One region of the Bradyrhizobium sp. BR14999 genome, then DNA from elsewhere that is predicted to be linked to it. Evidence: predicted binding sites of a transcription regulator. Region 1 holds the regulator's gene; each other region holds the start of a gene.

Region 1 (9,521 bases):
CGCTGGGCCTTCAAGAACGGCGGCAAGGCGGCTGAAGAGCTCGACTACATCCCGATGCCGGACAGCGTCGTCCAGCTGATCGAGAAGACCTGGGCTGCCGAGATCAAGAGCTGAAGCGAATGTCCCGGACGCGCTGCAGCGTGAAACGCTGCTGCGCAGCCCCGGGACCCACAAGAACCGGGCCCCGGATCAGCGTCGCACCGCTTCGCAGCTCGCGCCGCATCCGGGGCACAACTCCGGCAACAAGCGTATAGAGAACGGGTACAGGGGATCGGCGTGGCAGAGATGGCCGTTCAGAGCGATGTAATCGACGACGCCGGACCGTATGACCGCGCCAAGGCCTTGAGCGCGTTCAAGCTCGGCGACGTCACCTTCTACTGGATCACGCGGCTTTCCGCGATCTCGGTGCTGCTGATCCTCGGCGGTATCATCATTTCGCTGATCGTCGGCGCCTTCCCGGCGATCAAGGAATACGGCCTGTCGTTCCTGTGGACGCAGCGCTGGGCGCCTTCGGCCGATCCGCCCGTGCTCGGCGCGCTCGGGCCGATGTACGGCACGCTCGTCACCTCCTTCATCGCGATGCTGATCGCCATTCCGGTCGGTCTCGGCATTGCGATCTTCCTTACCGAGCTCTGCCCGCAATGGCTGCGCCGCCCGATCGGCATGGCGATCGAGCTGCTCGCCGGCATTCCGTCGATCATCTACGGCATGTGGGGCTTCTTCGTGCTGGGCCCGTTCCTGGCCAACACCTTCCAGCCCTTCATGATCAGGGTCTTCGACGGCGTTCCCGTGCTGGGGGCGATCTTCGCAGGTCCCCCGTCCTATCTCAGTCTGTTCAACGCCGCGCTGATCCTCGCCATCATGGTGCTGCCCTTCATCACCTCGATCTCGGTCGACGTGTTCAAGACGGTGCCGCCGGTGCTGAAAGAGGCCGCCTACGGCGTCGGCTGCACCACCTGGGAAGTCGTCCGCAGCGTGGTGATCCCCTACACCCGTGTCGGCATCATCGGCGGTGTCATGCTGGCGCTGGGCCGCGCGCTCGGCGAGACTATGGCGGTGACTTTCATCATCGGCAACTCGTTCCGCATCTCCTCGTCGATCTTTGCACCGGGCACCACGATCTCGGCGGCGATCGCCTCCGAGTTTGCCGAGAGCGACGGCCTGCACCAGTCCGGCCTGATCCTGCTCGGTCTGCTCCTGTTCGTGCTGACGTTCTTCGTGCTCGCGGCCGCGCGGCTGATGCTGCTGCGTCTGGAACAGAAGGCGGGGAAGTGACATGAACCCGATTTACGCACGCCGTCGCCGCACCGACATCGTCATCCGCGGGCTCTGCATCGCCGCCGCCGCCTTCGGCGTCACCTGGCTCGCGCTGATCCTGATCACGCTGCTCTACAACGGCCTTAGCGGCCTGAACCTCCAGGTCTTCACCGAGAACACGCCGCCGCCCGGCGCGTCCGAAGGCGGCCTGCTCAACGCCATCGTCGGCTCGCTGATCATGACCGTGCTCGGTGTCGGCATCGGCGCGCCGCTCGGCCTGTTCGCCGGCACCTATCTCGCCGAGTACGGCCGCAACGACAAGCTGACCTCGGTGATCCGCTTCATCAACGACATCCTGTTGTCGGCGCCCTCGATCATCATCGGCCTGTTCATCTACGGCGCCGTGGTGGTGCCGATGCGCGGCTTCTCGGCGATCGCGGGTAGCCTCGCGCTCGCCGTGATCGTCATCCCCGTGGTGCTTCGCACCACCGAGGACATGCTGCTTCTGGTGCCGAACGCGCTGCGCGAGGCGGCCTCCGCGCTCGGCCTGCCGCGCTCGCTGGTGATCAAGCGCATCGCCTACCGCGCCGCGCGCTCCGGCCTCATCACCGGCGTGCTGCTCGCCACCGCCCGCGTCGCCGGCGAGACCGCGCCGCTACTGTTCACCGCGCTGTCGAACCAGTTCTTCAGCCTCGGCCTGAACAAGACGATGGCCAACCTGCCCGTGACCATCAACAATTTCGTGCAGAGCCCCTACGCCTATTGGAAGCAACTCGCCTGGAGCGGCGCGCTGCTGATCACGCTCACCGTGCTTGCCCTGAACATTGGCGCCCGCATCCTCGGTGCCGAGAGGACCGCAAAATGACCGACCTGTCCGTATCCGTGAGTTCCAACGGTCACCTGGCCTCGCATCCGCTGCCGGAAGCGCCCGCCAAGGTGACGGTGCGCAACCTCAACTTCTATTACGGCGAGCATCACGCGCTGAAGAACATCAACCTGACGCTCGGCACCAACCGCGTCACGGCGTTCATCGGCCCGTCGGGCTGCGGCAAGTCGACCCTGCTGCGCATCTTCAACCGGATGTACGACCTCTATCCGGGCCAGCGCGTCACCGGCCAGCTGATGCTGGACCAGACCAACATTCTCGACCCCAAGCTCGACCTCAATCTGCTGCGCGCCCGCGTCGGCATGGTGTTCCAGAAGCCGACGCCGTTCCCGATGACGATCTACGAGAACATCGCCTTCGGCATCCGCCTCTACGAGAAGATCTCGAAGTCGGAGATGGACGACCGGGTCGAGAAGGCGCTGCGCGGCGGCGCGCTGTGGAACGAGGTCAAGGACAAGCTCAACGCTTCGGGCCTGTCGCTCTCCGGCGGCCAGCAGCAGCGCCTCTGCATCGCCCGCACGGTCGCGGTGCGGCCTGAAGTGATCTTGTTCGACGAGCCCTGCTCGGCGCTCGATCCGATCTCGACCGCCAAGGTCGAGGAGCTGATCCAGGAACTGTCCGAGAACTACACGATCGCGATCGTCACCCACAACATGCAGCAGGCGGCGCGCGTCTCCGACAAGACCGCCTTCATGTATCTTGGCGAGCTGATCGAGTTCGACGACACCAGCAAGATCTTCACGTCGCCGAGCGACCGGCGTACGCAGGATTACATCACCGGCCGGTTCGGCTGAGGAGACGGGACATGGGTACTGAACATACCGCAAAGGCCTTCGACACCGACCTCCAGGAGCTCACCCGCCTGGTCGCCGAGATGGGCGGCATCGCCGAGCGCATGATCGTCGATTCCGTCGACGCGCTGATCCGCCGCGACGTCGCGCTCGGTCAGCGCGTCGTCACCACCGACGCCGAGCTCGATGCGCTGCAGAAGCGCATCGAGGAGCGCGCCGTGCTCACCATCGCCCGCCGCCAGCCGATGGCGGTGGATCTGCGCGAGATCGTCGGCGCCATGCGCGTCGCCACCGATCTCGAGCGCATCGGCGACCTCGCCAAGAACATGGGCAAGCGCGTTGCGGCGCTGGAGACGGACTTCCATCCGCTAAAACTGTTCCGCGGCCTGGAGCACATGACCGACCTCGTGCAGCAGCAGGTCAAGTCGGTACTGGACGCCTATGCCGCGCATGACCTGCCGGCGGCAATGGCGGTGTGGAAGGGCGACGAGGAAGTCGACGCCATCTGCACCTCGCTGTTCCGCGAGCTCCTCACCTACATGATGGAGGATCCGCGCAACATCTCGTTCTGCATCCATCTGATGTTCTGCGCCAAGAACATCGAGCGGATCGGCGACCACGCCACCAACATCGCCGAAACCGTGTTCTACATGATCGAGGGGCAGGCGATCACCGACAAGCGGCCGAAGGGCGACATGACGACCTTCGCCACGACGGTACCGAATACCTAGGGAGCGACGACAACATGGGCGCACGCATTATGGTGGTTGAGGACGAGGAAGCTCTCACCGAGCTTCTCCGTTACAACCTCGAAGGCGACGGCTATGACGTGGAGACGGTGATGCGCGGCGACGACGCCGACACCCGCCTCAAGGAACACATCCCGGATCTGATCGTGCTCGACTGGATGCTGCCGGGACTATCAGGCATCGAGCTGTGCCGGCGGCTGCGCACCCGTCCCGAGACCAAGCAACTCCCGATCATCATGCTCACCGCGCGCGGCGAGGAGAGCGAGCGGGTGCGGGGTCTTGCGACCGGCGCCGACGACTACATCGTCAAGCCGTTCTCGGTGCCGGAGCTGCTCGCGCGCGTTAAGGGCCTTCTGCGGCGCGCAAGTCCGGAGCGGCTCGCCACCGTGCTCGCCTACGGTGACATCGAGCTCGATCGGGACAAGCGCCGCGTGGCGCGCTCGGGCCGGCCGATCGATCTCGGCCCGACCGAATATCGCCTGCTGGAGTTCTTCCTGGAGCATCCCGGCCGCGTGTTCTCGCGCGAGCAGCTGCTCGACAGCGTCTGGGGCCGCGACATCTATATCGACGAGCGCACTGTCGACGTCCATATCGGCCGCCTGCGCAAGCTGCTCAATCTCGGCCGCGAGCAGGACCCGATCCGCACCGTCCGCGGCGCCGGCTATGCGCTGGATGATCGGTTTGCGAAGGCGGAGCAGACGTAAGGCGTTTGGTGGGGATGAGTTAGCGAGCTGTCGCCCCAATTTCCGCGTCGTCCCGGCGAAGGCCGGGACCCATACCGCGTGATCTATCGATTGGGCGCGGTCTTGATTGCACGGTGCAGCCGCATCATTGAGAGTCTTCGCCAAATGGCATTCGGTGGCTATGGGTCCCGGCCTTCGCCGGGACGACACCGAACATGTAGAGCCGCCATCGCACGACGGCTCATTTCTGGTCTCAGAACAAACTCACCGCGTGCTCGGCTTGGCCGGCGCGCGCCGGCGATCTGCGGCCGGCTGATAGGCCACGCGCGAGTGCTGGGCACAGTAGGGCAGGCCGGACAGCGCCCTGCCGCCGCAGAAGAAGAAATCCGGGCTCGAGGGATCGCCGACCGGCCAGTGGCAGGTTGCCTCGTTCAATTCCAGCAGCGACAGCCGCTGGCTCATCGGCACCACGTTGTCGTAGGTGACCGGTTCGGCCTCGACCTCGACCTCGAAGGCCTGCGCCAGCGCGGTGTTGCCGCGCGAGATCGGCCGGGTCACCCGCATCATGTGCTGTGCTGGGCGCGCCTTGCGCGGCCGCGGCGCGGCCGAAGATGGGCTCTTGGCGCGGCCCGACAGGCCGAGCCTGTGCACTTTGCCGATCACGGCATTGCGGGTCACATTGCCGAGCTCGGCCGCGATCTGGCTGGCCGAAAGTCCGGCCTCCCAGAGCTTTTTCAGCTGCTCGACGCGATCGTCGGACCAGGTCAAAACCGTCATTGCACCCTTTCCCTCGCTGCGCGCCGCCATCCTGGGGCCTCACAGCGAATGCCTAAGCCTTGAAAAACCCGTGCCGCCAGAATCCCTTAAGGCTCGCCGGGCGCGCTACTGACGCCCGAACGTTTACGCCGGTACATGAGGACTTAGAGGATCAGAACCGCTGCACGAGATGTCGTATCTGACAGGCCAAACGCTACAATATGGCGTGACTCCCGCGCAAGAGTCCGCCGACTCGCTTCCACATGTTCCGTGGTGAAAACCCCGCAAAATCGGCACCGCAAGACTACGGATTCAGCGTTTCGCGAGGCTTTCCGGGCGGCATTGACACCGGTCTTGCCAGGCATAAGATAGTGCCGCGTGCCGCCCTTAAAAGGCGGCACGTTTCGTTTTCCGGACCGGTCAATGGTGCGCTGCGCAAGGCACGCCAGGCAGGTCTCAACTTTCAAATGCAACATCCAAGTGATGGTCATGACCAACAGCGCCGCGCCGCATCTGCTTCCCGTTTTCGCCAGGGCCGACCTTGGTTTCGAGCGCGGCGAAGGCTGCTGGCTGATCGCGACCAATGGCGATCGCTATCTCGATTTCACGTCGGGCGTTGCGGTGAACGCGCTCGGCCATGCCCATCCCGCGCTGGTCAAGGCGTTGCAGGAGCAGGCGACCAAGCTCTGGCACATGTCGAACCTGTTCCAGAGCCCGGATGGCGAACGGCTTGCAACGCGTCTGTGCAACGAGAGTTTCGCGGACTTCGTGTTCTTCTGTAATTCCGGCGCCGAAGCGCTGGAATGCGTGATCAAGGTCGTGCGGCGCTATCACGCCGCCAAAGGCCATCCCGATCGCTATCGCATGATCACCTTCGAAGGCGCCTTCCACGGCCGTACGCTGGCGACGCTGGCTGCGACGGGCTCGGCAAAATATCTCGAAGGTTTCGGCCCGCCGATGGACGGCTTCGACCAGGTCCCGCATGGCGATATCGAGGCCGTGAAGAAGGCGATCGGTCCGCAGACCGCCGGCATCCTGATCGAGCCGATCCAGGGCGAGGGCGGTGTGCGTTCGTCGGCACCCGCCTTTCTCAAGGCGCTGCGCCAGCTCTGCGACGAGAAGGGCCTGTTGCTCGCGTTCGACGAGGTGCAGACCGGCATGGGCCGCACCGGCGATCTGTTCGCGCATCGCCGTCTCGGCGTCACGCCCGACGTGATGTCGCTGGCGAAGGCGCTCGGTGGCGGCTTTCCGATCGGTGCCTGCCTTGCGACCGCGGAAGCGGCCTCCGGCATGACACCCGGCTCGCACGGCTCGACCTTCGGCGGCAATCCGCTCGCGATCTCCGCTGCGAACGCCGTGCTCGACGTCATGCTCAAGCCCGGCTTCTTCGATCACGTGCAGAAGATGTCGCTGCTGCTCAAGCAGAAGCTCGCCTCCGTGATCGATCGCCATCCTGATGTCGTCAGCGAAGTGCGGGGCGAGGGTCTCCTGATCGGCATCAAGGCGGTCGTGCCTTCGGGTGATCTCGTTGCCGCCTTGCGCCACGAAAAACTGCTCACCGTCGGCGCCGGCGACAATGTCGTGCGCTTTCTGCCGCCTCTGATCGTCACCGAAGCCGAGATCGAGGACAGCGTCGGGCGGCTCGAGCGCGCCTGCACGGCGATCTCGTCCAGTCAGACCAAGCGGGCGGCAAGCTGATGAGCAAGTCGCCAAAGCACTTCCTCGACATCAACGAGCTCCCGCTGTCGGAGCTCAAGCGCATGCTCGCCGCATCCTCCGCCATGAAGGCGAAGCAGAAGGCGCATCAGCCGGTCAGGCCGCTCGAAGGCAAGACGCTGGCGATGATCTTCGAGCGCCCCTCAACGCGGACGCGGGTGTCGTTCGACGTCGCCATGCGCCAGCTCGGCGGCGAGCCCATCATGCTCACCGGTGCCGAAATGCAGCTGGGCCGTGGCGAGACCATCGCCGACACCGCGCGCGTGCTGTCGCGCTATGTCGACGCCATCATGATCCGCATCCTCAATCACGAGGCGCTGCTGGAGCTTGCGGCCTATGCGACCGTGCCCGTCATCAACGGCCTGACGCGCCGTTCGCACCCTTGTCAGGTGATGGCCGATCTCATGACCTATGAGGAGCATCGCGGCCCGATCGAGGGCAAGACGGTGGCCTGGACCGGTGACGACAACAACGTGCTGGCGTCCTGGGCCCACGCCGCCGAGCGCTTCAAATTCCAGCTCAACGTCGCAACGCCGCCGGAGCTCGCGCCGAAGAAGGCGATGCGCGACTGGATCAAGACGACCAATGCGCCGATCGTGCTCGGCACCGATCCGGAAGCCGCCGTGCGCGGTGCCGATTGCGTCGTCACCGACACCTGGGTGTCGATGGGCGACAAGGAAGGCGAGCACCGCCATAACGTGCTCAAGCCCTACCAGGTTAATGCCAAGCTGATGTCGCTGGCCAAGTCCGATGCGCTGTTCATGCACTGCCTGCCCGCCCATCGCGGCGAGGAGGTCACGGATGACGTGATCGACGGCCCGCAATCGGTCGTGTTCGACGAGGCCGAAAACCGCCTGCACGCGCAGAAGGGCATTCTGGCCTGGTGCTTTGACGCGGTGAAGTAGGCGGGGGCGCATTTGGATCGTCGTCCTGGCTTTCGCCAGGACGACACCGAATTTGCAGGATCGTGTGTAATCATAGCTGCATCCGGAACACGCCGCCTCGCACCCCTTCCAATCCGTCACCTCCGACCCCAGATAAAGCGCCATGGTTTTCCAATCCCCTGACATGAAAACCGGGCTCGAAGGCCCGGTTCGCGCGCCATCAGCAGTTCCGATCGATGACGCCGTGCTGCCCTACGAGGTCGATGCGCTCGACGTGCGCGGCCGCCTGGTGCGGCTCGGCCCGGCGCTCGACGACATCCTCACCAAGCACGATTATCCCGCCCCCGTCGGCAAGCTGCTCGGCGAGGCCATCGTGCTGACGACGTTGCTCGGCTCGGCGCTGAAATTCGAGGGCCGTTTCATCCTTCAAGCCCAGACCGACGGTCCGGTATCGTTCCTGGTCGTCGACTACATGGCGCCGGATCGCCTGCGCGCCTATGCGCGCTTCGATGCTGCGCGCCTCGGTGACGCCAGGGATTCAGGGACGCTGCTCGGCCGCGGCCATCTCGCCATGACCATCGACCAGGGTCCCGACATGAGCCGTTACCAGGGCCTGGTCGCGCTCGACGGCGGCGGCCTCGAAGAGGCCGCTCACGAATATTTCCTGCGCTCCGAGCAGATCCCGACGCGCGTGCGCCTCGCGGTCGGCGAGGAATGGCGCAGTAGCGACGGCGGCAAGCATCGCTGGCGTGCTGGTGGCATGTTGATGCAGTTTTTGCCGAAGGCGCCGGAGCGCGCGCGGCAGGCCGATTTGCATCCCGGCAACGCGCCCGAAGGCACCGAGGTGCACAGTGTCGCGGAAGACGACGCCTGGGTCGAGGCGCGCTCGCTGATCGAGACCGTCGAGGACGTCGAGCTGATCGATCCCGAGCTGTCCGGTGAGCGGCTGCTGTTCCGCCTGTTTCACGAGCGCGGCGTGCGCGTGTTCAATCCACAGGTCCTGAAGGCACAATGCTCCTGCTCGCGCGATGCGGTCGCGTCCATGCTGAAGAGTTTTTCGCCGGACGACCGCGCCGCCATGGTCAAGGACGATAAGGTCGTGGTGACCTGCGAGTTCTGCTCGTCGGTCTATCAGTTCACGCCGCACGAGGCGGGCGTGGAGAACGCGTAGGTTCTGCATTCTCCGTCATTGCGAGCGGAGCGAAGCAATCCAGTCTGCCGCCGCGGAAAGATTCTGGATTGCTTCGCTGCGCTCGCAATGATGATGGGGCAGGCTGCTTGCCAAGAACTCCGATCTCGTAGGGTGGGCAAAGCGTAAGCGTGCCCACCATCTTATCCGCGGCGACTGAAATGGTGGGCACGCTTCGCTTTGCCCACCCTACGGCACCGAGGCCCGCCCCTAATTCAACACCCGCTTGTAGTCCGGGCTGTCCAGCGAAAACGTCGGCACGTCGATCTCGAAGCGCTCGCCGCTTTCGCTGACCATCTGGTAGCGGCCGGTCATGAAGCCGGAGGCGGTCGTGAGCGGCACGCCGGAGGTATATTCGAAGCGCTCGCCGGGGGCCAGGATCGGCTGCTCGCCGACGACGCCCTCGCCCTTCACCTCCTGCTGGCGGCCGGAGGCATCGGTGATGATCCAGTGCCGCGTCTTCAGCTGCACGGTCTCGTCGCCGGAATTGGTGATGACGATGGTGTAGGACCAGAAATAGCGGGAGCGGTCGGCCGACGACTGCTCCGGAACAAAGTTCGGCTCGACGGTCACTTCGATCTGGCGGGTCACGGCGCGGTACATAACCTCC
Region 2 (9,521 bases), 480 kb from region 1:
GCACCGACGAGGTGCTGCGCAAATATTTCGACGGCAACTATTCCGGCCACATCACGCTGAGCAAGGACGGCTTCGGCTTCCGCACCGATTGCGCGCTGCACCTCGATTCGGGAATCACCCTGGAAGCCGATTCGAACGCGCCGGATGCCTATGCCAGCGCCGACCAGGCGCTGCTGATGATCGAGAAGCGGCTGCGCCGCTACAAGAACCGCCTCAAGGACCGTTCCGCCCGCAAGGCCCATGCCGCCACCGAGGCGATGGCTGCGCTCAATGCCACGAGCTATGTGCTCGAGGCGCCCGAGGGCGAGGACGAGGTCTCCGGCTACAGTCCCGTGATCATCGCGGAGCAAACCACCTCGCTCAAGTCGCTGTCGGTCAGCGAGGCCGTCATGGAACTCGATCTGAGCGGGGCGCCTTGCCTGGTCTTCCAGCACGGTTCCTCGGGCCGGGTGAACATCATATACCGTCGGGCCGACGGCAATGTGGGCTGGATCGACCCTCCGGGCGGCAAAACAGACCGCAAGGTGGACGGTTAATGGTTCCGGCCCCTCCGCAAGCCTTAACAATGACCGTGGGCAAAGCCGCACGCGGGAGTTGGCACCGGGATTGCGTTGGAGTAGAAGCGCCCCACATCAGGACCGGGGCTAAGTCCTCCTCCTGCTTCATGTTATTGACGCCGGCTCAGCTTGGTCTTCCAAGATGGCCAAATCGGAACTGACGGTTTAATTCACCTCGGAAAGCTTCCATGCCGATTACCGATCTGGTCGCACCCGAGGCGATTCTCCCGGCATTGAAAGTCAACAGCAAGAAGCAAGCCTTGCAGGAACTCGCGGCCAAGGCCGCCGAGTTGACCGGGCAGAACGAGCGCTCCGTCTTCGAAGTGCTGCTTCAGCGCGAGAAGCTCGGCACCACCGCAGTCGGCTACGGCGTCGCCATTCCCCACGGCAAGCTGCCCAAGCTGGACAAGATCTTCGGCCTGTTCGCGCGCCTCGATCGCCCGATCGATTTCGAATCAATGGATGGCCAGCCGGTCGATCTCGTCTTCCTGCTGCTCGCTCCCGAAGGCGCCGGCGCCGACCATCTCAAGGCGCTCGCCCGCATCGCCCGCCTGCTCCGCGACCAGGACATAGCCAAAAAACTCCGCGCCTCGCGCGACGCCCAGGCGATCTATTCGGTGCTGGCCCTGCCGCCCGCGACGGCGGCCTGAGCGTCACTGCGAGCGCAACTCTCTCAACACCGTCATTGCCGACTGTAAGGGAGCGTGCCCCGGACGCAGCGCAGCGCTTCCCTCGCGATGCGAAGCATCGTCGAGTGCGGTGCGCTGCAGAGCCGGGGCCCATGTCTCCACATTGTGCGTGTTGCTTTCTGGGTCCCGGCTCTGCGCCGCAACGCTTCGCGCTGCACCGCGTCCGGGACACGAGAGTTGAGCACCCTGTAGCCTCACACTCCGTCATTGCGAGCGAAGCGAAGCAATCCAGAATCTTTCCGCGGAGGGATTCTGGATTGCTTCGTTGCTTCGCTCCTCGCAATGACGATGCCGAGACGATATCGCTCAAAATGAAAACGGGCACGCCTTCGCGTGAAGGCATGCCCGCTTGAAACTCTATTCGTGCGAACGCGCGTGCGCTTAGTGCACGCTCACCGCTTGCAGCTCGTTGCTCCAGGCGTTGGCGATCGCGGCTTCCCGGCTGTCGGTCAGCATGATCGGCGTGCCGTCGGCGGCGTGGAGCGCGAAGAGCTTGAGGCCCGGCGCAACCTTGGGCGCCTCGGGGAACAGGTCCGGCACGTCCTCGGAGCGGATCTGCTTCACATAGGCGATATGACCTTCGCCGAGGGTTGCCAGCGTCTCCGGAGAGACATTCTTGGCTTCATATTCGAACGCAACGTGACCTTCACTCATGGTCTCGACTCCTCTGGAACACTAAGCGGTCGAGTCCGCTACTCGTTCCATTATTCGTGCTCATTGATAGCGATTGTCTTAACGATCCTCTCCGGTTCAGGCCGGGCCAGATCGATCGACAACAGCCCGTTCTTCAGATCCGCACCCAGCACCAGCATCCCCTCCGCCAGCACGAAGGTGCGCTGGAAGTGGCGCGCGGCGATGCCGCGATGGATGTATTGCCGGGTCTTGTCGTCCTGCTGCCGCCCGCGGATCACGAGCTGGTTTTCCTCAATGGTTACATCGAGTTGGTCGCGGGTGAATCCGGCAACCGCCAGCGTGATGCGCAAACGCTCGGGCTGGCCATCCGCGCGGTCGCACCTCTCGATATTGTAGGGAGGATAACCGTCGGCGCCTTTGACGACCCGATCGAGCACGCGCTCGATCTCGTCGAAGCCCAGCAGAAAGGGACTGGAGAGCGTTGGAACACGAGACATAGTTTACAAAGTCCTCGCAGAAGCGACTTTGGTGTTTCAGGGCCCGCAAGCGGCACCCCTTGGTCAGCAATATGGGCATATCCCCGAGTGGGTTCAAGCAGGTAGCCGGGGAGGCTGTGGATGCCCTGTTTCCACCTGCGACCAGCACGGGGAATTTGCGGACGATTTATCCCAACGAAAACAAGCCCCTTCTACTGTGCATGGGGTTGTTTTCGCACTTTTTGGTTGGCCGGCCCCTGGAACCGATCAGGCCTCGATCCGCTTGCGCCCGTCGCCGCTGAACAGGTGCAGCCTCGACCGCACCGCCGCGACGCGGATGTGCTGGCCGATCGCTGGCGCTTCGGTTCCGGGAATGCGGACGATGACCTCGCCCGGCGGCAACTCGCCGGGGGTGGCGGCGACGCGCTGCTCCTCCTGCTGGCGCGAGCCGTAGACGAAGGTTTCGGCACCGACGCGTTCGATCGCCTCAACGGTGAGCGGCAGCGCGACGCCGCCGGCCGGGGTCTGGTCGGTGATGACGAAGTCCTCCGGGCGGATGCCGACGATGCCGGCCTCGCCTGCATCATTGAGCTGCGATCTGATCTCGTCAGGGCGCGTCGACATCAAATTCATCGGTGGTGCCCCGATGAAGGAGGCGACGAAGGTGGTGGCCGGCTTCTCGTAGATCGCGAGTGGGTTGCCGATCTGCTCGACCTGGCCGCCATTCATCACCACCAGGATGTCGGCGAGCGTCATCGCCTCGAGCTGGTCATGGGTGACATAGATCGACGTGGTGTTGAGGCGGCGCTGCAATTTGCGGATCTCGACCCGCATCGCGATGCGCAGCTTGGCGTCGAGATTGGAGAGCGGCTCGTCGAACAAGAACACTTTTGGCTGGCGCACGATGGCGCGGCCCATGGCGACGCGCTGGCGCTGGCCGCCTGAGAGCTGGCGCGGCTTGCGCTCCAGCATGGCGGAGAGCTCGAGCACGCGCGCGGCTTCCTCGACGCGGGTCTTGATCTCGGCTTCGGCCATGCCGCGATTGCGCAGGCCGTAAGCCATGTTGTTGTAGACGCTCATATGCGGATAGAGCGCGTAGTTCTGAAACACCATCGCGATGTCGCGATCGGCCGGCTCGATCTGGTTGACGACGCGGCCGCCGATGTCGATCTCGCCGCCGGTGACGGTCTCCAGCCCCGCGACCATGCGCAGCAATGTGGACTTGCCGCAGCCGCTTGGACCGACCAGCACGCAGAACTGGCCGTCGCCGACATCGACGTCGACGCCCTTGATGGCTTCGAAGCCGCCGGGATAGGTCTTGCGGACGCTGCGCAGGGTGACGTTAGCCATGAAAACTCATTTCCAAGAACCTACTTTTCCGTCTCGACCAGGCCGCGCACGAACAGCTTCTGCATGGCGACGACGACGAACACCGGCGGCAGCATGGCCAGCACGGCGGTTGCCATCACGATCGGCCATTCGGTGAGTGCGTCGGTGGTGGTGATCATCTTGCGGATGCCGATCTGGATCGTCTGCATGTCGTCGCGGGTGGTGATCAGCAGCGGCCAGAGATATTGATTCCAACCGAGGATGAACAGGATCACGAACAGCGCCGCCATGTTGGTGCGCGACAGCGGCAGCAGCGTGTCCCAGAAGAAGCGGAAGGGACCGGCGCCGTCGATGCGTGACGCCTCCAGCAGTTCGTCCGGCACCGTCATGAAGAACTGTCGGAACAGCAGCGTCGCGGTGGCGGATGCGATCAGCGGCAGCGACAGGCCGGCATAGCTGTCGAGCATGTGCAGATCGGCGACGATCTTGTAGGTCGGATAGATGCGCACCTCGACCGGCAGCATCAGGGTGATGAAGATGAGCCAGAAGATCGGCATCCGGAACGGAAAGCGGAAATACACGATCGCATAGGCCGAGATGATCGAGATCGCGATCTTGCCGACCGCGATCAGCAGCGCCGTTATCAGCGAGTTCAGCATCATGTTGCCGACCGGCTCGCGGGTCGATCCGCTCGTGCCGACGAAGATGGTCTGATAGTAGGTCTGGAAGAAATGGCCGCCGGGCAGCAGCGACATCTGCCCGTTCGCGATCAGCGCGTTGTCCTGGGTCGAGGCGACAATCGCGATGTAGACGGGAAACGCGACGATCGCGATCCCGATCCAGAGGATGATGTGCGCGACGTAGCGCCGAAAGCCTTCTTCCTCGACCATCAGTAGGTCACCTTGCGTTCGACGAAGCGGAACTGGATCCCCGTCAGCACGATCACCATGATCATCAGGATCACCGATTGCGCCGCCGAGCTACCGAGATTGCCGCCGAGCAGGCCGTCGGAATAGACCTTGTAGACCAGCGTTTCCGTCGACTTGCCGGGACCACCGCGGGTCATGGTATCGATGATGCCGAAGGTATCGAAGAAGGCGTAGACGATGTTGACGACCAGCAGGAAGAAGATGGTCGGCGACAGCAGCGGGAAGGTCACGGTCCAGAACCTGCGCATCGGGCGCGCGCCGTCGATCGCGGCCGCCTCGAGCACGCTTCGGGGGATGCTCTGCAGGCCGGCGAGGAAGAACAGGAAGTTGTAGGAGATCTGCTTCCAGGCGGCGGCGAGGATGATCAGCGTTGCGGCCTGGTCGCCGTCGAGCAGCGGATTCCAGTCGACGCCGAGGGCGCGCAAGTACCGCGAGAGCACGCCCAGCGAGGGGTGCAGCATGAAGATCCAGAGCACGCCGACGACCGGCGGCGCCACCGCATAGGGCCAGATCAAGAGCGTGCGGTACAGCATCGAGCCGCGCAGCGGCTTGTCCGCCATCACCGCGAGCAGCAGTGCAAACGACAGCGACGAGACTGCGATGGCGAACGAGAAGAAGAAGGTCCGCACGATCGCCTCGAAATAGGCGCGGTCCTTCAGAAGCTCGAGATAATTGTCGAACCAGACGAAGCTGGTCGAAAGACCGAAGGCGTCCTGGAGCAGGAAGGACTGGATCACCGCCTGCCAGGCCGGCCAGTAGAAGAAAATCAGGACGATCGCGAGCTGCGGCGCAACCAGCGCGTAGGGCAATAGTTTCGATTGGAAAATGGCTTGCTTTTGCATGATGCCCGCAGGAGCGGCAGGCCGGGTTACCGGCCTGCCGCTGATCGCCTCACTTGACGGCGGTCTTTTCGAACTGACGCAGCATCGTGTTGCCGCGCTCGACGGCGGCATCCAGCGCCTGCTTGGCGGTCTTCTTGCCGGCGAGCGCCTGCTCGATCTCTTCCGACCAGACGTCACGGAGCTGAACCATGTTGCCGAGGCGCAGGCCGCGCGAGTTCTCGGTCGGCTCCTTGTTGGTCAGCTCGAGCAGCGGGGTCTCGAGATAGGGCTGATCCTTGTAGAAGCCTTCCGCCTTGGCCTTCTCATAGGCCGCCTTGGTGATCGGCAGATAGCCCGAGGCCTTGTGGATGTAGACCTGGCGATCAGTGTCGGAGAGGAAGCTCAGGAATTTCGCGACGCCCTTGTAATCCTCGGCCGACTTGCCGCCCATGACCCAGAGCGAGGCGCCGCCGATGATCGAGTTCTGCGGTGCGCCCTTCACGTCGGGATAATAGGGCATCGGGACGGCGGTGAAGCTGAACTTGGCCTGCGCCTTGACGTTGCCGAAGAACGCCGAGGAGGTCAGATAGAGCGGGCATTCACCTGACGTGAAGCGGCCTTCACCGGTGTTGGTGCGGCCGGCATAGTCGTAGGTCTTGTCCTTCTGGAGCTCGACCAGCTTCTCGAGGTGCTTGACCTGGACCGGGCTGTTGAATTCGAGCACGGTGTCGAAGCCGTCGAGGCCGTTGGCCTTGGTCGACAGCGGCACGTTGTGCCAGGCGGAGAGCTGCTCGAGATTGACCCAGGTAACCCAGGAGTTGGAGAAGCCGCAGGTCGGATGGCCGTTGTCGTGCAGCTTCTTGGCGGCGTCGAACACCTGAGGCCAGGTCTTCGGGATCTCGACATTGGCCTTCTTCAGCTCGTCGAGATTGACCCACATCACCGTCGACGACGAGTTGAAGGGGAAGGACAGCATCTCGCCCTTCGAGGTCGAGTAGTAGCCGGTGATCGCGGGCAGATAGGCCTTCGGATCGAACTTCTCGCCGGTCTCGGCCATCAGCTTGTACACCGGCTTCACGGCGCCGGTCGCGGCCATCATGGTCGCGGTGCCGACCTCGAACACCTGCATGATGTGCGGGGCGTTGCCGGCGCGGAAGGCGGCGATGCCGGCATTCATCGTGTCGGCGTAATTGCCTTTGTAGGTCGGGATCACCTTGTAGTCGCTCTGCGATGCGTTGAAGTCGTTCGCGAGCTTGACGATGACGTCGTTGTTGGCGCCGGTCATCGCGTGCCACCACTGGATTTCAGTCACGGCCAGGGCCGGCGAGGCCGACACGCCAACCGTGATTGCAACAGCCGCAGCCGCACCAAAATGTCGAAGAGCCATCAAGAAAACCTCCCTTGCCCGTCAATAAAGAAGCGCTTGCGCTAGCAGCGCCATATGACGTTCACATGACTGTGTAAGCGGCCGAAACGAAAGCGGCAAGCGCTGGAAAAGGGAAGCCGGAAAATAGGCGAAGACGTGCGTGTCCAGCTTCCTGCGGTCGCGGCGCACATGTGCGCCCGCGCCGCAGTGCGGCATTAACTGTTCGGATGGGGAAGGGCCGTCCGCGCGGAATGGCGTCGGGTTGACGATCGGGCTACGGGCTCGAACAACTCTCCCGCTTGCGGGAGAGGTCGGCGCGTTCCGGGCGATGCGAAGCATCGTCCCGCGCGCCGGGTGAGGGCTTTCTCCTCTTGAGGAGTCTCACTGCGGAGACACCCTCTCCCCAGCCCTCCCCCGCAAGCGGGGGAGGGAGCGGACCGGCGCCGCCGTTCAATCTCTCTTAATCTCAGCGCTTGCGCTCGGGGCCGCAGACCACGCCTTTTTCGACCATCGCCTCGATCTCCGCCTTGGAGTAGCCGAACTCGCCCAGCACCTCTGCCGAGTGCTGGCTGAATTTCGGCGGCAGGCGGCGCAGGCTGGGCTTGCTGCGGTCGAGCCGGATCGGCGAGGCCACGCCCTTGTACCAGTCCTTCTCGATGATATCGCCGCGCGCGATCGTGTGCGGGTTGGTCAGCGCCTGGTCGATCTTTTGCACCGGGCCTGCGGGGAGACCCGCCGCGAGCAGCCGGTTGCACAGCGGCTCGGCCTCGTGCTGGCTGAACACCGCCGCAAGCTCGGCGCGCAGCGCCTCGCGATTGGCGATGCGGTCCTTGTTGCGGGCAAAGCGCGGATCGGTGCCGAGCTCGGGCTTGCCGATCTCCTTGGCGAGCTTGCGGAAGGTGCCGTCATTGCCGACCCCGATGAAGATGTTGTCGGTTTTGGTCGGGAAGATCGCGTAGGGCACGAGGTTGGGATGCTCGTTGCCGGTGAGCGAGGGCGGCTTGCCGTGCATGAAATAATTCGCGGTGTGCGGGTGCATGATGGCAAGGCCGGTCTCGTACAGCGTCGTCTCCAGGAACTGGCCCTGGCCCGAACGCTGGCGCTCCGACAGCGCCATCAGGATCCCGATCGCCGCATAAAGGCCGGTGGTGATGTCGACCAGTGGCACGCCGATCCGCATCGGCCCGCTCTCCGGCGATCCCGTTGCCGCGATCATGCCGGTCATGGCCTGGATGATGGCGTCATAGCCGGGATTGCCGCCGCGCGGACCGTCGGCGCCGAAGCCGCAGATCCGGCAATGCACGAGGCGCGGGAATTTTGCGCGCAGCACTTCGTTGCCGATGCCCCATTTCTCCAGCGTGCCCGGCTTGAAATTCTCGATCAGGACGTCGGCCGTCTCCAGCATCTTCAGCAGCACGGCGCGGCCGCCCTCGGAGGCGAGGTCGAGGCCGATCGAGCGCTTGTTGCGGTTGATGCCGACGAAATAGGCCGCGTCCTCCTCGTGGAAGGGAGGGCCCCATTCGCGCACCTCGTCGCCTGCGGGCGGCTCGACCTTGATGACGTCGGCGCCGTGGTCGGCGAGGATCTGGGTGCAGTAGGGACCGCCGAGCACGCGCGTGAGATCGATGACGCGCAATCCGCTCATGGCACCTGTGGCGGCTTCAGAACTCATGCCTTCGCTTCCCCTGTGTCGACGTTTGATCACAGGCCTAGCGAGGTTCGTGCACGCCAGCAATGGCCCCGCGCGTAGGGCCGTATGCGCCGCCGCGGCGCAATCCCGCAGCGTGGCAAATCAGGTGGAAGCGGCCGGCCCGAGGGGGATCTCGGGCCAGCCAATCCGCACTTCCGGTCAGACGACCGTCAGGCGAACGTCGACATTGCCGCGCGTGGCGTTGGAGTATGGGCACACCTGGTGCGCCTTCTCGACCAGCGCCTCGGCCTCGGCGCGGGCCAGGCCGGGCAGCGAGACGGCCAGATCGATGTCGAGACCGAAGCCGCCCTCGGAGCGCGGGCCGATGCCGACGGTCGAGGTAACGGAGGCGTCGGCGGGAACCTTGGGGCCGCCCTGCGAAGCCACGAACTTCATCGCGCCGATGAAGCAGGCGGCATAGCCGGCTGCAAACAGCTGCTCGGGATTGTTGCCGGCGCCGCCGCCGCCGCCGAGCTCCTTCGGCGTGGTCAGCTTGACGTCGAGCGCGCCGTCGAGGGTTGCGGCATGGCCGTCGCGGCCGCCGGTCGCCTTGGCACTGGTCTTGTAGAGGACGTTCACGGACATTTTCATCTCCCTGGGGGTTCGGGTGGTGCGATCTGTATCGCAGACAATTAGATTGTGCGCAATCTAAATTGTGGTGCCTCACATTTAATTGTTCGCAATTGAATATGCGGCCGCCCGGCCCCACAATGCGGGGCAAATCCCGTGAGATTCGCCATGGCCCGGAAACTATCGGCAGCGGACGCGCCGCTGCGGCTCGACAATCAGATCTGCTTCGCGGTGTATTCGGCGGCGCATGCCTTCAACCGCGTCTACAAGCCGCTGCTCGACCGGCTCGGCCTGACCTATCCGCAATATCTCGTCATGCTGGTGCTGTGGGAGCGCGACGACGTGCCGGTGAAGGACATCGGCGAGAAGCTGTTCCTGGATTCGGGCACGTTGACACCGCTGCTCAAGCGGCTCGAGGCCGCCCATCTCGTCAAACGCACCCGCTCGAGCGAGGACGAGCG
Region 3 (9,521 bases), 3.5 Mb from region 1:
ATATTGTCGGCGGCAAGGAAGCGGCCGTCAAATTCCTCAACGCGCTCCAGATCTTCAAGCTCGCCGTGAGTCTCGGCGGAACGGAATCGCTGGCGAGCCTGCCGGCGACGATGACCCATTCCGGCGTTCCCGCCGACATCCGCCGGAAAATCGGTGTCCTCGATTCCACGATCCGGCTGTCGATCGGAATCGAAAATCCGTCTGACCTGATCGCCGACCTCGCGCAGGCGCTGAATGCGGCTTGAGCGTGGCGAGAATCGAAAAGGCCGGACGCCCTCCTGCGTCCGGCCTTCGCGCAACGAAGTCGCGTTTGCGCTTACTTCGTCACTTGGCCGCGGATCTCGCCGCCCGGGTTCGCCGCCGTGTGGATGTTGATGTAGTACTTGCCGCCGAGCAGATCGGCGGCCTGCGCGTCGGTGAGCGTCGCTTCGCCCTTGACCGGGCTCGCGGCCGCGTTCGGGATCGCGACCGCAACGCCGGCGTTCTTGCCCGCCTCGGCCGGGCCATGGAAATGAGCCGCGGTGGCAGGGCCAGAGAGCCCGGAATAGTTGACAGTCCAGGACAATTTCTTGCTGGCGGCATCGTAGTTCAGATCGGCCGTTCCGCTGCCGCTGCTGGTCGTTGCGGGCACCTCGGACTTGGCGTCGAGCGTTGCTTTCAGCTTTTCGGCGCAGGCCGGGCCTGCAAAAGCGATGGCACCGAGCGCGCACATGGCGATGACGGTCTTGTTCATGACATTCTCCCTGCAAAACCCGTTCGGGCTGGCTAACTTTCAACAGTCGGCATTTCAGTTTATTCCCGTTTCCGGCCAGGGCGGGCTAAATTCTTTGTGGTTGGAGCCGCACGGAGATCGGTCATAGGTTCGCCGCAACGAATGAATGGATCAGCATGTTGCAACGAACAATTTTCGTGGCGCTGCTCGTCGCGATCGCCGCTACGGGCATCTATTGGTGGCTCAGCGCGCCGGTGGTGGCGGCTGCGAGCACCACGCCGCCACCCCATGCGCCTGATCTTGCCAATGGCGAGGTGATGTTCAACGCCGGCGGCTGCGCGTCCTGCCACGCCGTTCCCAATCAGCCCGATCGTCTCAGGCTTGGTGGCGGCGTCGTGATCAAGTCGCCGTTCGGAACGTTCTACGCGCCGAACATCTCGCCCGATCCGGCCGACGGCATCGGCAAATGGACGGACGCCGATTTCGTCAATGCGGTGATGCACGGGGTCTCGCCGTCCGGGCAGCATTACTTTCCGGCGTTTCCCTACACCTCCTATCAGCACGCCAGGCGCGAGGACGTGCTCGATCTCTTTGCGTATCTGAAAACGCTGCCAGCCGTTGCAGGCAAAGTGCGTGACCACGACGTCGGCTTTCCCTTCGACATCCGGCGCAACATCGGCATCTGGAAGTTCTTATTTCTGGACGACAAGCCCTTCGTCGCCGACGCCGCGAAGTCGCCGGAATTCAATCGCGGCGCCTATCTCGTGAACAGTTTCGGCCATTGCGCCGAATGCCACAGCCCGCGCAACGCGCTTGGCGGCATCATCTCCGGTGAGCGGTTTGCCGGCGGGCCCAATCCGGAAGGCGAGGGGTGGATCCCCAACATCACCCAGAAGCGCCTCGGTGACTGGAGCGCGAAGGATATCGCCTATTTCCTCAAGACCGGCGAATTGCCCGACGGCGACAGCGCCGGCGGCGCGATGACGCGCGTCATCAAGAACACCTCGCAATTGCCGGATGCCGATCTCGCGGCGATGGCGGACTACGTCAAATCGCTGCCGCCGGTGGACGGGCCGACGCCGCCCAAGCGCAAGCAGGGGAGCTAGTGTAGCAGCATTAGCCCGTGCCGAACGCCTTGAACGTGATGATGGTAAGGGTGTCCTGGATGCCGGGCAGCACCTGCACCTTCTCGTTCACGAAGTGGCCGATGTCGGTGTCCTTGTCGACGTAGAACTTCACCAGGAGGTCGTATTGACCGGCGGTGGAGTAGATCTCGGAGGCGATCTCGGCTTCGGCGAGCGCATTGGCGACCACATAGGACTGGCCGAGCTTGCATTTGATCTGGACGAAAAAAGGAACCATCGCGGTCACTCCGAAAGCACATCTGGCCGGCTAATAGGCCAAAACCGGCTGCATTTAGCAAGCGAACTTGCCGGCCGCCAGTTGCCGGTCCGGCGCTCAGGAGGCGACGGCCGCCGCGGCGAATGCATCCCTGAGCCGCTGCGCGAGTTCGACCTTGCGATAGGGCTTGGTCAGCACGATGGCTTGCGCATGCGCGCGGCCCTGCTCCACCAGGGTCTCCAGCGCGTAGCCCGAGGTGAACAGGACCGGCAGGCCCGGGCGAATCCGCCGTGCCTGATCGGCAAGCTCCCAGCCGCTCATGCCGCCGGGCATCACGATGTCGGTGAACAGCATGTCGATGCTGGGGTCGGTGCGCAGCTGCTGCAGGGCCTCCTTGCCGTTGACCGCGGCGACGACGCGGTATCCGAGAGCTTCCACCCTGCGAATCGCGGAGGAGCGAACGAACGGATCGTCCTCGGCGATCAGAATGGTCTCGTATCCTCTGGGTGCTGTGTCCTCGCCGTCGACGAGGTCGGCCTGTGTTTGCCCTGCATCGGCGCGCGGCAGGTAGATCCGGACCGTCGTCCCAAGGCCCGCCTCGCTGTAGATCGAGACATGGCCATTGGATTGCTTGGCAAAGCCATAGACCATGCTGAGGCCGAGCCCGGAGCCCTTGCCGACCTCCTTGGTGGTGAAGAACGGCTCGAAGGCGCGCGCGGTGACATCAGGCGTCATGCCTTCGCCGTCGTCGGTGACCGAGATCAACGCGTATGTGCCGGATGCGACTTCCGGGTGAAGGACACGATAGTCGTCGTCGATCGCAACCAGCTCCGTGCTCAGCGTCAGATGTCCTCCGGATGGCATGGCATCCTGTGCGTTGAGCGCAAGGTTCAGCACCGCGGATTCGAGCTGGGTGCGGTCTGCAAAGGCCATGATCGTGCCGGGCCCGGAGCTCGTCCTGATCTCGACATTTTCGCGCAAGGTGCGCTTGAGCAGCTTGAACATGGAATCAAGCAGGCCGCGGCAATCGATCATCTGAGGCTGGAGCAATTGGCGGCGGCTGAACGCGAGCAGGCGCTGCGTCAGCTCGGCGCCCCGTTCGCCCGATTGGCAGATGTCGTCGGCAAACCGCTTGAGGTCGGGCCTCGCCTTGAGCTGCTCGCTGAGGTGCTCGGCATTGCCGATCATGACGGTCAGCAGATTGTTGAAATCATGCGCGATGCCGCCGGAGAGCTGGCCGACCGTCTCCATCTTCTGCGCCTGCTGGAGCTGCTGCTCGGTCAGGTTGCGCGCGGTCAGGTCGTGGATGATGCCGACGAAGATCAATTCACCGTCCTGCCGCGCCTGACCCACCGACAGGTTCATCGGAAAGGTCGATCCATCCTTGCGCAGGCCGAGGGCCTCGCCGCCGGTCGCGAAATGCCCCGTGCGGCTGTCGGACGCAGCAGCTGCCTCGGGCATCAGCATGCCGATATTCCGGCCCATCACCTCGTCGGCCCGGTAGCCGAACAAGCGCTCGCAGGCCGGATTGAACAGCAGGATGCGGTCCTGCGCATCGAACAGGATGACCCCGTCGACCGCGGTCTCGACGATTGCGGTGAGGCGCGCCACGCTCTCGCGCATCGCGCGCTGGGCTTCCCCGACTTGCTGGAGCAGGAGCGTCGCGTCCCGGGTCTTGATTTCCTCCTCCTCGAGCGCGGCCTGAACCTGCCGAAGCTCGAACGGAGAGGGAATCGTCAGGATCTTCGGTAGCAGCGGCCAAAGCGCGCCGGCCGTGACCACGGAGGCCACCGCGGTCAGCGCCTTGACGATGCCCTCGATGCCATAGATCGGGACCCAGAGCGTGTAGATCGACAGCACATGGGTCAGGCCGCACGCCATGATGAAGATCGCGAACGCCCAATAGACCCAGCCGAATTTGAGGTCGCGCCGCTTGGTGACGAGGATCGCGAGCGCGAACGGGATCGAAAAATAGGCGGCGGCGATGCCACCGTCCGAAACGACATGGAGCCAGATCAGTTCGGGTTCCCACAACAGGCAGATGCCATGCGGCGACAGCATCGAGGAGTCGAGGAGACGTTCAAAATAGGCCCACATAGTTCCACCCCCGGGAAGACGTGCGAGCCGGGGACGGCTCGCGCGATTAGTGTCGCTGGGCGATTCCACCACCTAACGTCTCACTCATCAGTGTGCACGCCAAGGGCGAGCTATCAAGGCTATGGCGAGGCTCGATTTTTCAAGCCCGTCCGACTGCGGGGGCATGCCGCGCCGGTTGCGGGCGCGACGGGCCGCCGCGAATCATGGCGGCGGGCCGTCGCGCTTGCTGGGGTTCCACGATCGCGCTAGGACAGGGCCATGGCGGTGTCCTCAAGCAAATGCATCCCGCGATGACGACCCCGGTCGCACTTACCATCGCCGGCTCCGATTCGAGCGGCGGCGCCGGCATCCAGGCGGACCTGAAGACTTTTGCCTCGCTCGGCGTCTATGGCGCCTCCGCCATCACGGCGCTGACGGCGCAGAACACGCGCAGCGTCACCGGCATTCACGCGGTGCCGGCGGAGTTCGTCACGGCACAGATCGATGCGGTGTTTTCCGATCTCGACGTTGGTGCTGTGAAGATCGGCATGGTGGCCCAGGCCGCCAGCATCGAGGCGATCACGGTCGCGCTGTCGCGCTGGGCGCCCCGGCACGTGGTGCTCGATCCCGTGATGGTGGCAACATCAGGCGACCGACTGCTGGCCTCCGAGGCCGTGGAAGCGTTGCGCACGAGACTGATACCGCTGGCCTCGGTGATCACGCCGAACCTGCCCGAGGCCGCCGCGCTGCTCGAGGAGCCAATGGCGGCCAGTGAGGCCGAGATCGAAAGCCAGGGGCGCCGCCTGCTGGCGCTCGGCTGCCGTGCGGTCCTGGTCAAGGGCGGGCACGGCGAGGGCGCGGAGAGCATCGACTATCTGGTCAATGCCGACAACACCATCGCGCTCGCTGCGCCGCGCCTCGCCACCAAGAACACCCATGGCACCGGCTGCTCGCTGTCCTCGGCGGTCGCGGCGGGTCTCGCCAGGGGTGAGGAGCTCGAGCAAGCGGTGCGCAACGCCAAGGCCTGGATCAGCGCCGCGATCGGAGCCGCCGACCGCTTCAGCGTGGGCCAAGGACACGGCCCGATCCACCATTTCCACAAATTTTACTGACGCGGGCTCGCTCAACCTCTCCCGCTTGCGGGAGAGGTCGCGCCGAAAGGTGCGGGTGAGGGCTCTCCCCACTCGGGGATCATCGCTTGAGGAGGCATCCTCACCCCTCTCCCGCAAGCGGGAGAGGCAGCGCACTTGCCTCGTGTGCCTCGTGGGTTCCAGCGGATCTGGTCTTGGGCGAGGTGCCGCTGCGGCGCCATGTCGCCTGATTGTCGCATGCCACTGATATTCGCGGGGAAGGGCGAGGCAAGGCGTGATTCGTATTTGAAGGTGCCTCAAAGGTTCAATCGGTCATCCCCCTGTCACGGGACATTGTTACAGGCTGGCGCATGGGAAGCTACGATGTGAGTGACGAGAGCCCGGAGCGGCGCTTTCGCACGTTGTTCATCTCCGACGTCCATCTCGGAGCCCGCGGTTCTCAAGCCGATCTTCTGCTCGACTTCCTGCGCTATCACGATGCCGACACCATCTATCTCGTCGGCGACATCGTCGACGGCTGGGCGCTGAAATCGAGCTGGCACTGGCCGCAATCACACAACGACCTGGTCCAGAAGCTGCTGCGCAAGGCGCGCAAGGGCGCCAAGATCATCTACATTCCCGGCAATCACGACGAGTTCCTGCGCAACTATTACGGCACGCATTTCGGCGGCATCGACGTGGTCGAGAACACCGTCCATACCGGCGTCGACGGCAAGCGCTATCTCGTCATCCACGGCGACATCTTCGATCTCGTGGTGCAGAATGCGCGCTGGCTCGCCCATCTCGGAGACAAGGCCTACGACTTCGCGATCCAGATGAATCGCTTGGTCAATTTCTTCCGCCGCCTGTTCGGCGTGCCCTATTGGTCGCTGTCGCAATGGGCCAAGCAGAAGGTCAAGAACGCCGTCAACTATATCGGCGCGTTCGAGCAGGCGCTCGCCGCCGAAGCGCGGCGCCATGAGGCCGACGGCGTGATCTGCGGCCACATCCACTATGCCGTGATCCGCGACGAGGCCGGCATCCGCTACATGAATTGCGGCGACTGGGTCGAGAGCTGCACGGCCCTCGTCGAGCACGACGACGGCCATTTCGAGATCATCACCTGGGCGGATCATTTGCAGAAGCCCGCACAAGTCCCGCAGGTCGCGGCAAGAGCTGCCTGATGAGAGCTGCCTGATGCGCATCCTGGTCGCGACCGACGCCTGGCACCCGCAAGTCAACGGTGTGGTTCGGACGCTGACCAAGCTCGCTGACGGCGCCGAGGGGCTCGGCGTCGCGTTCACGTTCCTGACGCCGCAATCGTTCCGCACCTTCGCGATGCCGAGCTATCGCGACGTGCGCCTCGCCATGCCGCGTCCGGCGCGAATTGCAAAGCTGATCGAGGAGGCGCGCCCGGACAGCATCCACATTGCGACGGAGGGACCGATCGGCCTGATGGTCCGCCGCTATTGCCGCCAGCGCAAGCTGCCGTTCACGACCAGCTTCCACACCCGCTTTCCCGAATATGTCCGTGCCCGCGTGCCGGTGCCGGGCTCGCTGATCTGGCGCGCGCTGCGCCGCTTCCATGCGCCCAGCCGTGCCGTGATGGCGGCAACGCCTGCGCTCGCCCGCGAGCTCGGCGAGCGCGGCTTCGACAATGTCGTGCTGTGGCCGCGCGGCGTCGACACCCATTTGTTCCACCCGCGCGCGATCGACCTCTGTCTGCCGGCGCCGGTGTTCCTGTCGGTCGGCCGGGTTGCGGTGGAGAAGAATCTCGAGGCCTTTCTCGATCTCGATCTGCCCGGTACCAAGGTGATCGTCGGTGACGGTCCGGCGCGCGCCTCGCTCGAAGAGGCCTATCCCGATGCGATCTTCCTTGGCGAGAAGCACGGCGAGGCGCTGGCGGAAATCTATGCTGCGGCCGACGTCTTCGTGTTCCCGAGCAAGACCGACACGTTCGGCCTGGTCCTACTGGAAGCGCTCGCGAGCGGCCTGCCGGTGGCGGCCTTCCCGGTGAAGGGTCCCCGCGACGTTATCGGCAATGCGCCGGTCGGCGTTCTCGATCACGATCTGCGCAAAGCCTGCTTCGCCGCGCTCGATATCTCCCGGCAGGACTGCGTCGCGTTCGCCGCGAATTACACCTGGGAGGCTTCGGCCCGGGCTTTCGTGGCCAGCATCGAGGCAGTCGGCGCGGTGCTGCCCGGCCGGAACGGGGCGGAACAGCCACGCTTCGTCGCCTGACGGGGAAAATCCTCGCGGGGAGGTGTCTTGCCCGCGGCTCGCCGGCCGCGATAAAGTCGGCCATGACCGAACAGCTCCTCCCGGTCGGCCCCGCCGACATCGACGCCGCAGCGCGCGTGATCGCGCCTTACGCCATCCGCACCCCGCTGTTGTCTTTTCCCGTGCTCAACGAGCGCGTCGGCGCAAAGGTCTTCCTGAAGCCGGAAATGCTCCAGCGCACCGGCTCCTTCAAGTTCCGCGGCGCCTTCAACAAGGTGTTCTCGATTCCGCAGGACAAGCGCGCCGGCGGCGTCGTCGCGTTCTCCTCGGGCAACCACGCCCAGGGCGTGGCGGCCGCGGCAAAAATCCTCGACATGCAGGCGACGATCGTGATGCCGGCGGATGCGCCGCTGTCCAAGCGCGAGCGCACCAAATCCTACGGCGCAGAGGTCGTGCTGTACGATCGCGATCGCGACGACCGCGAGGCGATCTCGCGCGGCATCGCCGAGAAGCGCGGTGCGACGCTGGTCAAGCCATATGACGATCCCTTCGTGATTGCGGGGCAGGGCACTGCCGGCCGTGAGATCGCGGAGGACATGGCGGGCCTCGGCCTTGCCCCCGATATCGTGGTGGCGCCGGCCTCCGGCGGCGGCCTGATCGCGGGCGTCGCCACGGCGGTGAAGGCGCGCTATCCGCTAGCCGAAATCGTGGTCGCTGAGCCCGAGGCTTTCGACGATCACGGCATTTCGCTTACCGCCGGCCATCGTGAGCCGCATCCGCCGGCGGGCCGCACCATCTGCGATGCGCTGATGGCCCTGATGCCAGGCGAGATGACCTTTGCGATCAACAGCAAGCTGCTCGCGCGCGGCGTCACGGCGTCGGACGCCGAGGTCGGCGCGGCCGTGGCGTTCGCCTATCGCGAGCTGAAGCTCGTGGTGGAGCCGGGCGGCGCCGTCGGCCTTGCCGCGCTGCTCGCGGGTCGGCTTGATGTGGCCGGCAAGAACGTCGTCATCGTGCTCTCCGGCGGCAATGTTGATGCGGAGTTGTTCGCCGAGCTGGTGGCTTAGGCGTCATTCCGGGGCGCGCGCGAGCGCGAACCTGGAATCCATTTCCCCACCGACCCTGCTGCACAATGGACTCCGGGCCTGCGCCTCTCGGCGCATCCGGAATGACAATGTTCAAGAGCTGACATGAAGAAAGGGGCAGAGCGTTGCCGCTCTGCCCTGTGTCGTGTGCGCTTCTTGCGCGAATCAGTGCATGAAGCTCCGGCGATTGTTGCCGCCGCCCGTGCTCGGCGCCTGGTTCATCGACTGCCGGAAGTTGTTGCTGCTGTTGACCATACGGTTCGGCATCGTGTTGAGCTGCGGACGATTGGTCTGCACGTTGTTCTGCAACTGCACCTTGTTCACCGGATTGTTGTTGAGCTTCACGATACCGGTGTTGCCGTTGTTGATGCGGATCGGGTGGTTCTGGGTCTGAACGGGCTTCACATCGACATTCGAGTCGCCCTTGCCGGCACCCGGCATGCTCACGATCTTGCCCGGCTTGCCGTTGGCGTTGCTGGCATTCGGCTTGGTGTTGGTCACGGGCAGCGTCACGATCTTGCCGGTGCCGCCAGTGTTGTTGCTCGTGTTGGTCGGCGCGGGCAGGGTGACGATCTTGCCCGGGGTCGGCGACGGCGTGCCGTTCGGCTGGTTGTTGCCTGAGGGCAGGTTGATGATCTGGCCACCATTGCCGAGCTTGCCGATGACGTTGCCGTCGATCGGCTTCTGCACGACCGGCAGATTGCCGTTCACTTGCGCGCCGCCATTGCCCTGCTGCATCAGCGGCATGTATTTGGGCTGGCCGAGATTGCCGATCTTCAGCGTCGGGGCGATGTTCTGTGGCGCCAGGAACTTGGTCGCTTGCATCAACGGGATCTGCTTCGGCTGCGCCTGCAGTTTCAGCGCGACTTGCGCATAGGGGCTGTTGCCGTAGCTGTCATAGAAGCTCTTGTAGCCCACAGGCGAATTCGCGAGCACAGCCTTGTGCCAGGCCTGCGAGATCAGGAGATTGTTGAGCAGCCAGCGGATGTGGTCGCACAACGGGTCGTGCGGGTACAT

What was found. The regulator PhoB, encoded in region 1, activates phosphate uptake and scavenging genes when phosphate is short. The targets are predictions, from matches to a motif close to TGTCATNNANCTGTCAT.
Region 2: ugpB (sn-glycerol-3-phosphate ABC transporter substrate-binding protein UgpB) is a predicted target of PhoB. The motif match lies at 6,876-6,892, and genes of this name have one in related genera.
Region 3: ACR9YP_RS18435 (UDP-2,3-diacylglucosamine diphosphatase) is a predicted target of PhoB. The motif match lies at 5,531-5,547, and genes of this name have one in related genera.

What each region holds. Positions count from the first base shown of each region.
Region 1 covers NZ_CM148536.1:496,178-505,698, reverse strand. The annotation lists gene pstS (phosphate ABC transporter substrate-binding protein PstS) at 1-114, shown strand, start outside; gene pstC (phosphate ABC transporter permease subunit PstC) at 286-1,275, shown strand; gene pstA (phosphate ABC transporter permease PstA) at 1,277-2,122, shown strand; gene pstB (phosphate ABC transporter ATP-binding protein PstB) at 2,119-2,937, shown strand; gene phoU (phosphate signaling complex protein PhoU) at 2,949-3,665, shown strand; gene phoB (phosphate regulon transcriptional regulator PhoB) at 3,680-4,387, shown strand; gene ACR9YP_RS02315 (GcrA family cell cycle regulator) at 4,631-5,143, opposite strand; gene ACR9YP_RS02310 (aspartate aminotransferase family protein) at 5,612-6,820, shown strand; gene argF (ornithine carbamoyltransferase) at 6,820-7,743, shown strand; gene ACR9YP_RS02300 (Hsp33 family molecular chaperone) at 7,886-8,893, shown strand; gene apaG (Co2+/Mg2+ efflux protein ApaG) at 9,122-9,514, opposite strand.
Region 2 covers NZ_CM148536.1:976,469-985,989, reverse strand. The annotation lists gene hpf (ribosome hibernation-promoting factor, HPF/YfiA family) at 1-536, shown strand, start outside; gene ptsN (PTS IIA-like nitrogen regulatory protein PtsN) at 746-1,207, shown strand; gene ACR9YP_RS04585 (BQ00720 family protein) at 1,628-1,900, opposite strand; gene ACR9YP_RS04580 (Hsp20 family protein) at 1,951-2,376, opposite strand; gene ACR9YP_RS04575 (sn-glycerol-3-phosphate import ATP-binding protein UgpC) at 2,623-3,705, opposite strand; gene ugpE (sn-glycerol-3-phosphate ABC transporter permease UgpE) at 3,726-4,574, opposite strand; gene ugpA (sn-glycerol-3-phosphate ABC transporter permease UgpA) at 4,574-5,455, opposite strand; gene ugpB (sn-glycerol-3-phosphate ABC transporter substrate-binding protein UgpB) at 5,505-6,821, opposite strand; gene ACR9YP_RS04555 (CaiB/BaiF CoA transferase family protein) at 7,267-8,472, opposite strand; gene ACR9YP_RS04550 (organic hydroperoxide resistance protein) at 8,650-9,075, opposite strand; gene ACR9YP_RS04545 (MarR family winged helix-turn-helix transcriptional regulator) at 9,229-9,521, shown strand, end outside.
Region 3 covers NZ_CM148536.1:4,016,007-4,025,527, forward strand. The annotation lists gene ACR9YP_RS18405 (cystathionine gamma-synthase family protein) at 1-245, shown strand, start outside; gene ACR9YP_RS18410 (CHRD domain-containing protein) at 317-733, opposite strand; gene ACR9YP_RS18415 (c-type cytochrome) at 889-1,818, shown strand; gene ACR9YP_RS18420 (Lrp/AsnC ligand binding domain-containing protein) at 1,829-2,074, opposite strand; gene ACR9YP_RS18425 (PAS domain S-box protein) at 2,171-4,150, opposite strand; gene thiD (bifunctional hydroxymethylpyrimidine kinase/phosphomethylpyrimidine kinase) at 4,441-5,241, shown strand; gene ACR9YP_RS18435 (UDP-2,3-diacylglucosamine diphosphatase) at 5,571-6,383, shown strand; gene ACR9YP_RS18440 (glycosyltransferase family 4 protein) at 6,397-7,440, shown strand; gene ACR9YP_RS18445 (threonine/serine dehydratase) at 7,503-8,486, shown strand; gene ACR9YP_RS18450 (caspase family protein) at 8,670-9,521, opposite strand, start outside.